Regions from separate parts of the uncultured Acetobacteroides sp. genome, predicted to be linked through region 1. Evidence: riboswitches for the same ligand, from Rfam matches in the RefSeq annotation. Region 1 holds a riboswitch; each other region holds the start of a gene.
The links. Region 1 has a riboswitch for cobalamin ahead of ACHZA1_RS10425 (cobyric acid synthase). Riboswitches for the same ligand answer to the same signal wherever they lie in the genome.
Positions count from the first base shown of each region.

Region 2: another riboswitch for cobalamin. It lies ahead of ACHZA1_RS12765 (TonB-dependent receptor domain-containing protein); the one in region 1 lies ahead of ACHZA1_RS10425 (cobyric acid synthase).
Region 3: another riboswitch for cobalamin. It lies ahead of ACHZA1_RS12735 (ABC transporter substrate-binding protein); the one in region 1 lies ahead of ACHZA1_RS10425 (cobyric acid synthase).

Region 1 is NZ_OY763328.2:2,515,987-2,520,180, forward strand. Features, by position in the region: rRNA gene ACHZA1_RS10415 (23S ribosomal RNA) at 1-1,356, shown strand, start outside; rRNA gene rrf (5S ribosomal RNA) at 1,520-1,631, shown strand; cobalamin riboswitch at 2,068-2,252, shown strand; gene ACHZA1_RS10425 (cobyric acid synthase) at 2,367-3,854, shown strand; gene ACHZA1_RS10430 (aminotransferase class I/II-fold pyridoxal phosphate-dependent enzyme) at 3,924-4,194, shown strand, end outside.
Region 2 is NZ_OY763328.2:3,087,090-3,091,283, reverse strand. Features, by position in the region: gene ACHZA1_RS12775 (adenosylcobinamide-GDP ribazoletransferase) at 1-597, opposite strand, end outside; gene ACHZA1_RS12770 (S4 domain-containing protein) at 676-1,131, opposite strand; cobalamin riboswitch at 1,965-2,159, shown strand; gene ACHZA1_RS12765 (TonB-dependent receptor domain-containing protein) at 2,274-4,148, shown strand.
Region 3 is NZ_OY763328.2:3,076,956-3,081,149, reverse strand. Features, by position in the region: gene ACHZA1_RS12745 (ABC transporter ATP-binding protein) at 1-47, opposite strand, end outside; gene ACHZA1_RS12740 (iron ABC transporter permease) at 47-1,090, opposite strand; gene ACHZA1_RS12735 (ABC transporter substrate-binding protein) at 1,093-2,247, opposite strand; cobalamin riboswitch at 2,276-2,466, opposite strand; gene ACHZA1_RS12730 (branched-chain amino acid aminotransferase) at 2,542-3,561, opposite strand; gene ACHZA1_RS12725 (ATP-dependent 6-phosphofructokinase) at 3,854-4,194, opposite strand, start outside.

The DNA.
Region 1 (4,194 bases):
AGCCGGATCCTGCCGAACCTGATAGTACCGCGAGCCCACGGGCAAGCGGATAGCGTCCCTAATCCGACTTCCAAGAAAACCCCCTAAGCATCAGGCGCTGGGCACCCGTACCGCAAACCGACACAGGTGGTCAAGGAGAGAATCCTGAGGTGCTCGAGTGAATCACGGCTAAGGAACTCGGCAAACTAGCCCCGTAACTTCGGGATAAGGGGCCCCCACGGTGACGTGGGGCGCAGCGAAGAGGTCCAGGCGACTGTTTACCAAAAACACAGGGCTCTGCGAAACCGAAAGGTGAAGTATAGGGCCTGACACCTGCCCGGTGCCGGAAGGTTAAGAGGAGAGGTCATCGTAAGAGAAGCTTTGAATCGAAGCCCCGGTAAACGGCGGCCGTAACTATAACGGTCCTAAGGTAGCGAAATTCCTTGTCGGGTAAGTTCCGACCTGCACGAATGGTGTAACGATCTGGACGCTGTCTCAGCCGTGAGCTCGGTGAAATTGTAGTATCGGTGAAGATGCCGATTACCCGCAACGGGACGGAAAGACCCCGTGCACCTTCACTGCAGCTTAGCGCTGGTTCTGGGGTGGCGATGTGTAGGATAGGCTGGAGGCTGTGAAGGCGGTACGCTAGTATCGTTGGAGCCGACGTTGAAATACAGCCCTTCGCCACTTCGGGGCCTAATCCCTGATAGGGAGACACCGCTTGGCGGGTAGTTTGACTGGGGTGGTCGCCTCCAAAAGAGTAACGGAGGCTTCCCAAGGTGCCCTCAGCGCGAATGGCAACCGCGCGTGGAGTGCAATGGCACAAGGGCGCTTGACTGTGAGGCCGACAAGCCGAGCAGGTGCGAAAGCAGGGCATAGTGATCCGGTGGTTCCGCATGGGAGGGCCATCGCTCAAAGGATAAAAGGTACGCCGGGGATAACAGGCTGATCGCCGCCAAGAGCTCACATCGACGCGGCGGTTTGGCACCTCGATGTCGGCTCGTCACATCCTGGGGCTGGAGAAGGTCCCAAGGGTTCGGCTGTTCGCCGATTAAAGTGGCACGCGAGCTGGGTTCAGAACGTCGTGAGACAGTTCGGTCCCTATCTGTTGCGGGCGTAGGAAGTTTGAGGGGGTCTGACCCTAGTACGAGAGGACCGGGTTGGACGAGCCTCCGGTGTACCAGTTGTTCCGCCAGGAGCACCGCTGGGTAGCCGCGCTCGGTTGGGATAAGCGCTGAAAGCATCTAAGCGCGAAGCCTGCCTCAAGATGAGACTTCCCTTAAGGGCCGTGGGAGACTACCACGTTGATAGGCCGCAGGTGTACGCGCAGCAATGCGCTTAGCCGAGCGGTACTAATTGCCCGAACGAGCTCCGAGAGGGCCGCGCCCTTAGCGGGCAGACGCCGCTTCGTCCGAAGAATGTCAAAATCTAAAAGATATAAGATTTTAGACGCTAGATATTAGACGCTATATGAGGATTGAATGGCATATGCTATGAAGTCTAAGATCTAGGTGCTAAATACTAGGATCTAAAAGAAGACTTAGGTGGCTAGGCGGCGGGGCTCCACCCCTTCCCATTCCGAACAGGGCCGTTAAGCCCGCCAGCGCCGATGGTACTGCTACACCAAGCGGGAGAGTAGGTGGCCGCCAAACCTATAGAGCCCCCGACCGAAAGGTCGGGGGCTTTTTTTATGCCCTTACGGAAGGGGTTGTAAGCTGAGTATGGGAATTCGAAAAGCAGCGGTCAGCTTTCGTTGCGAGCGCATAGGACAAGATCCAGGATGGTGCGCTTCAGCTGGCTATCGATGTTTTTCTCAATATCGGTTTCTGTGACTTGGTACTCGTACCTCGACTTGGGAGGATTGGGTATGTAGTCGTAGGTATGGATTTCTAAAATCTACCTTGTGCATGACATTTTGACCTCCGTACATCCTACGGTGATCCTACGGACTGCTACGGTCTCTATCGGAGCAATTAAGGGTGTTGTTCTGTCAATTTGTCATTGCAAAAGTAGCAGGGTAAGGTGTTGTGCTTGCCTATTATTGGAATATCTTCAACTGATAGCTCGTCTTTTGATAAAAAATCCTCATCTTTGCGTCCGATAATTGGTATCCTGCTTGGGCAGGATAAAAGGGAATCCGATGAAACTTCGGAGCTGTACCCGCAGCTGTAAATTCCACTAAACGTTTTGAAGAATAGCCACTGGCACCTGGTGCTGGGAAGGTTTCAAAACGGGAATGAGCCAGAAGACCTGCCATTATCAACATATTCAGATGCTCCGGGAATAGAGCAGGTCGATACAGATTCTTAAGATTCTCTTTAAGCTCTGGATTAATCGCATCCTATCCTATTTGCAGAGCAATCACGCAACGTGAATCCTAAAAGAGAATGAGTAAGCACTCCCTTCGTCCGATAATGTTTGCAGGCACCGGCAGCGATGTTGGTAAAAGCGTTATTGCTGCAGCATTCTGCCGCATATTCCTGCAGGATGGCTTCCAACCAGCCCCCTTTAAGGCGCAGAACATGGCGCTCAACTCGTATGCCACTCCCGATGGGCTAGAGATTGGTCGTGCGCAGGCCGTTCAGGCAGAGGCGGCAGGCTTACCTTGCTCTACCGACATGAATCCCCTTTTGCTAAAGCCCACCTCCGACCGCATGTGCCAAGTAATACTCAACGGCAGGGTAGTGGGCAACAAGAGCGCTGCCGACTACTTCAACGGAGCCGACCGCGAGCAGCTGCGCGCAGAGGTAAACTCTGCCTTCGATCGCCTAAAAAACTCCTATAATCCCATTGTTATGGAAGGTGCCGGCAGCATTGCCGAGGTAAATCTTCGTTCGCGCGATCTGGTTAACATGTCCATGGCGCAGCATGCCAGCGCCGTTGTAGTTCTTGTTGCCGATATCGACCGTGGCGGTGTAATAGCATCGGTTTACGGCACGATGATACTGCTCACCGAAGAGGAGCGCAGGCTGGTAAAGGGCATCATCATTAATAAGTTTAGGGGCGATATTTCGCTATTTACCGATGGCGTTAAGATCATTGAGGACCTTTGCAAGGTGCCGGTGCTTGGCGTTGTGCCCTACTTTAAGGATATCCATATCGAGGCTGAAGATTCGGTGATGCTCGACCTAAAGAACCGCACCGCCGTAGATGGCAAAGTGAATGTTGTTGTGGTGCTGCTGCGCCACATGTCCAACTTCACCGATTTCGACGTGCTGGAGCGCGACGAGCGCGTGCATCTTTTCTACTCCAACAACGTCGATGAGATTTCGAAGGCGGATATCATCATCATCCCCGGAACAAAATCTACCATTGCCGATCTGTACGAGCTGCGCAAAAATGGTGCTGCTACGGCTATAGTTAAGGCATATAGGGATGGCAAAACGGTGATGGGCATCTGCGGTGGGTACCAAATGCTGGGCATGGAGGTGTGCGATCCGCAGCATGTGGAGGGTCCGATTGACGCCCTGCCCGGATTGGGCTTGTTACCTGTGCGAACCACCATGCTGGGCGAGAAAATTACCCGTCAGGTACAGTTTAATTTTCTGGATAATCCTGCAACCTGCGAGGGGTACGAGATACACATGGGCGAAACGGAGCTGCTCTCGGGCAATGCATCGGCGCTAAATGCGCTTAGCGGCGGCAATGCCGATGGCGTTCATGTAGATAACCGCTGCTTTGGGACGTACATCCACGGCATTCTCGACAATGCCGTTGTGATAGATCATCTACTAGCCCCTTTCCAATCGAAACTCATAACAAGAACCTTCAACTACAAGGAGTTTAAGGAGGAGCAGTACAACCTGCTTGCCGACCATATCAGAAGACATGTTGATATGAAGAAGGTTTATGAGATACTAGAAAATAGATATTAGATATTAGACGCAAGACGCAAGACAAAAGATATCTTGATACTTGTGTCTTGATACTAAATAAAAGAGATTATGCTTTTTGGTCACGGAGATGATGTACAGGCTTGTGGAGTTCCTATTGTAGGGAACTTTAGCTCCAACGTTTGGTACGATGGGTACGTTGCCGACTTGCAGGGTGTGGTATCGGAGGCATTAACCGGTATTACCAGCTATCCAGAGCCTGATGCGCGCAGCTTGCGTACGCTTTTGGCTGAGGTTAACGGCGTAGGATTATCGAACGTGCTGGTGAGCAACGGAGCCATAGAGGCTATCTACCTGATAGCGCAGGCTTGGAGCAAGAGCC
Region 2 (4,194 bases), 570 kb from region 1:
CCAAATCTTCAACCTAAGGGTTAGGAAGAAAGGGAGTAAGCCTGTGATAAGAACAATGAGCCAACCATCTACGCCTAACTTACCAAAAGCAGGGGCTGCATCGTACCCCTCTTTAGGACGTAAGTACCGATTGGTGTCAATCAGGGTTATGGTCGCCAAACGCGAGAGGCTTTCGCCCGAAAGTATTAGCCAGGGAACTAGAGCAGGACTTAGCTCCTGAAGAATGGAAAACTGGAGTATCAGAGCCAGAGCAACGCCAAGAATGCCCTGGATTCCGATTTGCTTATCGGTGCGGTTCTTGATGTAGAAGCGCTGCCCGTGCCTTCCTCCGAGGTTGTCGAAGAAGTAGGCCAGCCCCCCCTCCTGTAAACCTCCTGTTAGGAAGATAGAGAACGTTAGGGTGATTGCTACCGTAACGGGCTGAGTGAAAAGATAGTCAACCAGGTAAAAGACGAGCGCGGTAAGACCTCCTACTACCCATCCAGCAATTGCATAATAGGGTGCCGTACGCCCATAATCGACATGGGAAATAGACATCCATCGGGCAATGGGAATTCGGGTGAACAAAGATATTGTTGCAGCTATTTTTCGGAACATGCTTAATGCTGGCTTTTGGCTTAGCCGTAATGGTCTTACAAACTTATAAAATGAATAAATAAGAATACAGCAATACCGCTACTTTTTACGCCCGGAAAACCACTTTTTTGCCGATCCTGTCTTCTTATCGGGTTTTGAAGGGGATGATTTTGAAGGTGCAGAAGCGCTAGATGCATCCTTTTTAATGCTGTCGGCATTGCTCGATTTCTTCTTTTCCGCGAACTTTTCGTTTTTACCTGCTTCTGCTTTGACTGGTCTCTCCTTTTTGGATCCATCGGCCGTATTCCGGGAAACTCGCTTTGAGAGAAATTCAGGCTTTCGCTTTTGCTCGACCACCTTTTCGACGAAGCGGAGGGGCTCGCCATCGATTCGAATAAAGTCGGTTTTAAACGCGAGGTCGCCAACCTTTGCGGTGTGGCTATTTACGGTAACACGCTCTTGGGCAATATACTCGTCGGCCTCACGGCGCGAGCAAAATCCTGCATCGCTAATCAGCTTGTTGAGGCGAATAGCGTCCTTTTTACTTTGTCGCATATAGATTTAAGATGAAGGATGCAAACGTAACACATCCGCCACGAAGTTAGCTATTTCTGCGAATATCCGCCAAACGCCTTAGATTTAGCATATAAGCCTTTGCCTTTTGAACATAGCCTCTGAATTCAAGAATCGCTTAATAGCCGCTAGCAATCTACTAAAGGAAGAGACCTCTACCTTCTTTTCTTTTTGAAGGGCAGAAGAAAAGAAAAGCCCTTGGCACGAATTAACTCGCTCAGTTGCGGTAGAATGTCTTGGCTTAAGATAAGGTAATCGCCTTAAGGCGATTACTACTTTGAGAAATGCTGCGGAGGCGACCTTGCTCAAACAAGGATTCGTGCCAATCTTGTATATCCCGTTGTCGGAAAGTTGGGATGTCGGCTAACGCCTCCAGCTTCGCCATGATGATTACGGAGAAAAAGTTGTTGGGTGCCGTTTAGCTTGCTCGCCGATGGTTTACCATATAGAAATGGGATGGTTTACATTAACAATGCTACTGAGTCTATCGGAAAAGACATGAAACCATAAAGCCAAACGCCTTATTTTTAGCAAGATTTGGCATTAGGCGGTGTAAATGAGGAAGGTTAACAAGGGATGTCGTAAAACAAAAGATGCAGAGCTACTGGAAGATCCGTTCGCCCTGCATCTGTTTCTGAATAAAGCTTACTGCAAATGTATACTTATTATTGTATCAACAAGCATCTTACAGAAAATTATTTATTTGTTGATGAGGAATCCGCGACTAGATCTGCATGTAACTGCATTTGGGAAGACGAGACTGGAATTCGAGAAGAAAAAAAGCTAATGCCGCCTTTGGGAAGATAAATTAAATCTATCTTTGCCGCAGTTTTGGTCTCCGCCACAAGCGGAGCGAAGAGGGAATCGGGTGAGAAACCCGAGCAGTTACCGCTGCTGTAAGCTCCATCAAAACCTTTTATCACCATCCAAATGCCACTGTCCGATTGAGGACGGGAAGGCGGATAAAAGGGGAGCAAGCCAGAAGACCTGCCAAAACTGGAACATTTATAGCTTTCGGATAAAGAGCTCGATGTAATTCATCTTACATTACTTTTCGCATCACTTCTTTTTATTCGCAGGTTTTAAGTGGTTGAATCGCTAACGATTTTGATCATTTCTAAAACATGTTATTAAACGTTTTTCTACTTAGCGCGCTGTCCGTATATGGCCCTACAGCCATCGATGAAAAGACCACATCCGATACGGTAAGGCTGAAGGAGGTGGTGGTTAGCAGCAAGCTGAAGCGCTACTCGTCGGGGCTATCACTAAAAATCGTCTCGCCTACTGAGCTTAGGCAGAACAGCAGCGCACTGCTGACCGATCTTTTATCGAATCAAGCTAGCGTAAACGTGAATAGCTACAGCCCTGGGGGAACTTCGAACGTTTCGCTGCGAGGGCTGAGCTCGGCGCACACGGCGGTGCTCTGGAATGGCATAAACCTGCAGAGCTCGATGAATGCTGGCGTTAGCTTTGGAAGTATTCCAACCTTCTTCGTGGATCAGGTGGTGGTGCAGCAGGGCGGAAACGGCGCGCTGTTTGGCAGCGGAGCCATTGGTGGGGTGATTCACCTGGACAATGTGCTGCCTTTTGGAACGGGAAGCAGCGGCGAGGTGATGCAGTCGGTGGGCAGCTACGGACTGACCTATACCGGAGCCAAATATACCTACAGCGGGGCCAAAATGGCGATATCCTCTCGCCTATTCTATACGGAAGCCGAGAACAACTACAAGATTACCAGCAGCGACAACCGCGACAGGCAGATAAACGCCCGCTACCGCAAGGGAGGAATAATGGAAACCGGCACGTTTGCGCTAACGGGCAACGACAGGATGGTGGTATCGCTCTGGGGGCAGGATGGTTACAACCAGTACCCGCCGATGGTGAGCAACACCATGAGCAGCGAGTACGACTACAACCATTTTTTAAGGGCAACTGCACAGTGGCAGGCCACTCGCCACCGGGTTGACTTCAACATTAAGTCGGCCTTGTTTAGCGACTGGGAAAACTACCGCAACCCTGGCATAGAACGATCGAACCACCACACCACTCAGGGATTGCTGGAGGGGGAAGCCATCGTAAAGCTTAGCGCTGAGAGTACGCTGGAGGGGGGAATCAACGCATCGTACGAGAGAGCAACCTCGACCAACTATCCTGAGATCAAGGAGCGCTACCGGCCAGCCGGGGTGCTGGGATATCGCTTTAAAGCTGATGATATAGGGCTGGAGAGCTTTGCTAGCATCCGACAGGAGCTGGTTGATGGAAAGGCATCGCCCATGACATGGTCGGTGGGAATACAAAAAAGGTTGATGAAGGGGCTTCAACTAAGGGGGAATGCATCGAGGAACTACCGTATTCCTTCGTTTAACGATCTGTACTGGAAGGGATGGGGTAATCAGGACTTAAAACCAGAAGAGGGCTACGGCGAAGAGCTGGGGCTGGACTACCTACATACAAAGAATGGTTTTTTGCTGTCGATGAAAGCTGCGGCTTTTAATAACAATGTAAACAACTGGATTCAGTGGAAGCCAAACGGATCAGTATGGAGCCCGATAAACGTGGGAAAGGCATGGTCGAGAGGCGCGGAAGCCAGCATTACGGTGAAACAGCAGGTGGATAGAATGACGCTGGGGGTAGATGTGTCGGGGATGTTCACCCGATCGACAGATCAAACAAAAGAATCGCCGACAAAGGGGATGCAGCTGATGTATACCCCCAAGTACAAGGGAAGCGCGGCCATTTACGTTCAAGCGAAATCGTTTAGCATTAGGTATACGCAATCGTATACGGGTAGGCGCTACTACATCGGCAACACCGACTGGCTGAATCCGTTTTGGGTGGCCTCTGTTGCAGTGGACAAAACATTCGATTTCAACTGGGGAGGGTTACGCCCATTCGCCCGAATAGATAATATCTGGAACGAGGAGTATCAGATGCAAAAAGGCTATGCGCTTCCGCTAAGAACCTTTCAGGCCGGGATATCGGTAAGCTTTGGAAGGTAGAATTAGCCGCAGAATGCACCTACAACAGGAATAATCAACAATAAAC
Region 3 (4,194 bases), 560 kb from region 1:
GCCTTAAGGGTTACCTGCTCTGTCTGCGGTTGTTTCCTTGCACTCATCACGAAAAGTATTGAAGCTTACGACGGTTAAAGATCACGTATATGACAACTGGCGCACCAAGCATCGAAGTTACGGCATTAATGGGGATAATTCCTCCCTCGCCGGGCAGCGTGGTGAGCAGGTTGCAAAAAAGAGCAACCACAGAGCCAAGCAGAATGGTGGCAGGCAGCAGCGTCTTGTGGTTGGAGGTTCCGAGCAGCATGCGCGCTACGTGCGGAACGGCCAGACCTATAAAGGATATCGGGCCGCAGAAGGCCGTAATGGCTGCAATTAGCAGGCCAGCCCCCAGCAGTATGGAGTATCGCGCCCGCTTAACGTTAACCCCCAAGTTGGAGGCGTAGTTCTCGCCCAGCAGCAGCGCGTTCAGCGGCTTAATCTGTAAAAGGGCAACCATAACCCCGATAATCGAGGCGATGGCAAAGGAGGGCATCTCGTTCCAGGTTACGTTCGAGAAATCGCCCATCCCCCAAAGCACGAAGATTTGAATATTCTCCTTCGAGGCGTAAAAGTTAAGAACAGAGATGATGGACGATGCCATGAAGCCTATCATGATACCCACAATAAGCAGCATGGCCGTATTCTTTATCTTTGCCGATAGCGAAAGAATGATGAAGAGCACCACTAGCGCCCCCAGAAATGCAGCAAGGATGTTGGCCGTGTAGCCCATAACCGTTCCAGCGATCATCGACCCATTAAGGGATAGCACCATAATGGCCACGCCAAGATTTGCCCCCGTGCTAATTCCTAAGATTGAAGGATCGGCAAGCGGATTGCGGAAGAGCGTCTGCATCATCAGCCCGCAGGCCGCAAGGGCAGCGCCCGCCAGCATGGCTGTAATCGACTGGGGCATGCGCGACATCCATACGATGTTGCACCAAGCAACGTTTGATGTGTCGGAACTAAAAAGGATGGAGAACACTTTTCCCAATGGAATGGACACCGTTCCCCAGGCGATGTTCATCAGCATCAGAAGAGGGATCAGCAACCCCACGCCTACCATGATGCGTATGCTTTGGCCCCGCTTACGCCTTACTGCGGACATGCTCATCGTGCCAGCATTTGGAAGTACTTTGGAACATAGCCGGGCAGCAGCTCCGGATGGAAGATGTTTACAAGATCGCTAAGGATGACGTCTGGTTCGAGATAGCCATCCTCGTAGTAGGGAGTTCTTCCCGTATCGCAGTTGATGATGGAGCCTTCTTTAAACGCCTTGAAGCTGCTGTAAAGACCGAACTCCTTTTCGAGATGGGCGTAGGTGAACACGTATGGGGTGTTGGTCTTGATGATCCAGTAGTCGGCATTCGATGCTTTAGCCAGCACCGATTCGAAATTCAGCGAAAGCGAACCTGTACTCTTATCATCCTTCCAAATATAGTCTGCACCAGCATCCTCGAGGAAGCGAGCCATGTAACTGCGACCTCCAGGGGTGTACCACACCTGTCCGAATTTCTTTTCGGTGAATACGGTAGGACGATGCGACTTGGCAGCCTTCGCAATTTTTGCAACACGGTTGTACCGGGCATCAACGCTATCGAACATTTTGTTGGCAAGCGCCTCCTTCTTAAAGAATAAGGAGATGAACTTGATCCATTCGGCACGCGCCAAAGGGGTATTTTCGAGGTACGAGCAGTCGTACACCAGCGGAACACCCGTTTGCTCAATCTTGTTAAGTGGACCACCCGATATGGGTGAAACAACCAAGATCTCAGGGTTCGCTTCGATGATGCGCTCTACGTTAGCCTGCGCCACTTCGCCAAGATTCGCTATCTTCCCCTGCTTAAGCTTCGCTTGTACAAGGCTATCCTTTACGTACTGAGGCTCTGCAACGCCAGTTATGGTTTGATTTACCCCAAGGCGAGCCATTTCGTTTACCGTTAAGCCGTAAAAGCAGGCCGATTTTTCGACAGGAACCTTCACGACAATGCCTTTGGGTAATCCCGAAGGGGTAGATTTCGTGCGATCGATAAGAATGTAGCGCTTAAGCAGCTTAGTGGAGTCGAACGGATCGCGAACATCAACCGTGGCGTAGCTGCCGCTGTAGCTGATGCTAAATCCGCGAAGGTATTTAAGGGTTATTTTCTCGGAGAAGTAGGACGAACCAGAAGTTGACGATTCGCCGTTGCCATTTTTCTTGGAAGAGCAAGCGCTAAACAGCAGAGAAACCAATACAATTGCCAGAAAGGCTCTAAAACGTGTCATTCCTTAAACTTTTATTCCCGAAAGTTGATATTTTACCCATGATACAGGCAGGTCTTCTGGCTCGTTCCACCTTTAAAACCTTCCCATCATCAGCTGACAGTGGTAAAAACATTAAAGGCTGCTACTAGAACTTACAGCTGCGGGTACAGCTCCGGATTTTAACCGGATTCCCTTTAATCTTACGTTGTTTGCAAGATCGCCAAATCGGGCACAAATGTAGCCTTTTTTCGACAATTATCTAAAAATGAAGGGCGACAAACTGCCGCCCTTCTATGCTGATTGCTATTTTATTGCTTACTCAACAATGGTTACCCATCCGTGAGGATCGGGAATATCGCCATACTGAATACCAACAAGAGTTTCGTAAAGCTTAGTTGACCATGCACCAGGACAACCATCTTTACAATACTTGTAAACCTTTCCGGTTTCCAGATCGGCAATTTCACCAATTGGAGAGATCACTGCAGCAGTACCGCAAGCGCCAACCTCTTCAAAAGTTTCGAGTTCCTCCACTGGAATTTGACGACGCACAGGTTTAAGTCCAAGATCTTCAGCCAACGTAAGTATACTCATGTTGGTTATAGATGGAAGAATACTCGTGCTCTTAGGGGTAATGTACATGTTATCCTTAATACCAAAGAAGTTGGCAGCACCAATCTCGTCGATATACTTCTTTTCCTTCGCATCAAGGTACAAAGGAGAACCGTAGCCCTTATCGTGAGTTTCGACTACGCCGCGTAAGCTAGCTGCATAGTTACCGCCAACCTTTAAGGTTCCTGTACCTAGCGGAGCAGCACGGTCGCTATCCTTTACAATAGCAATTTTAACAGGTTTAAAACCTTCCTTGAAGTAAGGACCTACGGGGCTTACAAATACAATAAAGGTATACTCCTTAGCTGGCTTAACGCCAACCTCGGCACCCGAACCAAAAAGAACGGGACGGATATATAGCGATGCACCAGTACCGTAAGGTGGTACAAAGCGCTCGTTAAGTTTCACAACCTTAAGGATAGCCTCTTCGAAAAGCTTTTCAGGAACTGGAGCCATAAGAATACCTTCGGCTGACCGATGTAACCGTTTTGCATTCTCGATCCAACGGAAAAGGCGGATTTTACCATCCTTACCTCTATAAGCCTTCAAGCCTTCAAATGCTTCTTGCCCATAATGAAGTCCTGTTGCGGCAATATGAATTGGGAGATACTCCGAATCAGACACCTCTAATTCGCCCCATTTCCCATCTTTAAATGTACAGCGGACGTTGTAGTCAGTTTTTATGTAACCGAAAGGCAACTTACCCCAATCTAAATTTTCCATATGATTGCGTTTTCTGATACCACCAAAAGTAATAGTTTTTCGTTTAGCAAAAACGATTTTAACAAATTTATCACTAACGAAACTATTATACATTACAATTTATCGCACCAATCATCGATTAAGCTACAAAACGACACAAAGTGATGTTTTTATTGTAGCAGATTGAACTACAAACACGAGATTCGTCTTTTAGATTTAACACTCAAAAATAGAGACATTAGAAGAGTGATGAATACTTACTACAATTATTCAAGTAAAAGGAGAGATAAAAACCTCTCCCTTATTTATCTGCCTAGAAGTCGCTTGTCATGATAAGCTGCGGCTTATCGTTGAAATTTTCGTACCGTGGACGATACCGTTCCTTGTCGTAGAACTTTTCGATGTCAACCTTTTTCTTGTAGCTGGTTACAACGTCGATAGGAACATTGTCGTACCGACCATTACGCAAGCTCACCAGCCTGCCACAGGTACCTTTAAGAATAAGATCGAGCGCAAGGTTACCAAAAGCCATGGGCACAATGCTATCAAGAGCATCAGGGGCACCAGAGCGTACCATGTAGCCCAAACGCTGGTTGATTACATCAATTTTTCGTCCATTATTATATTTCGCAGAGAGATTCCGAAGCTGCTCCG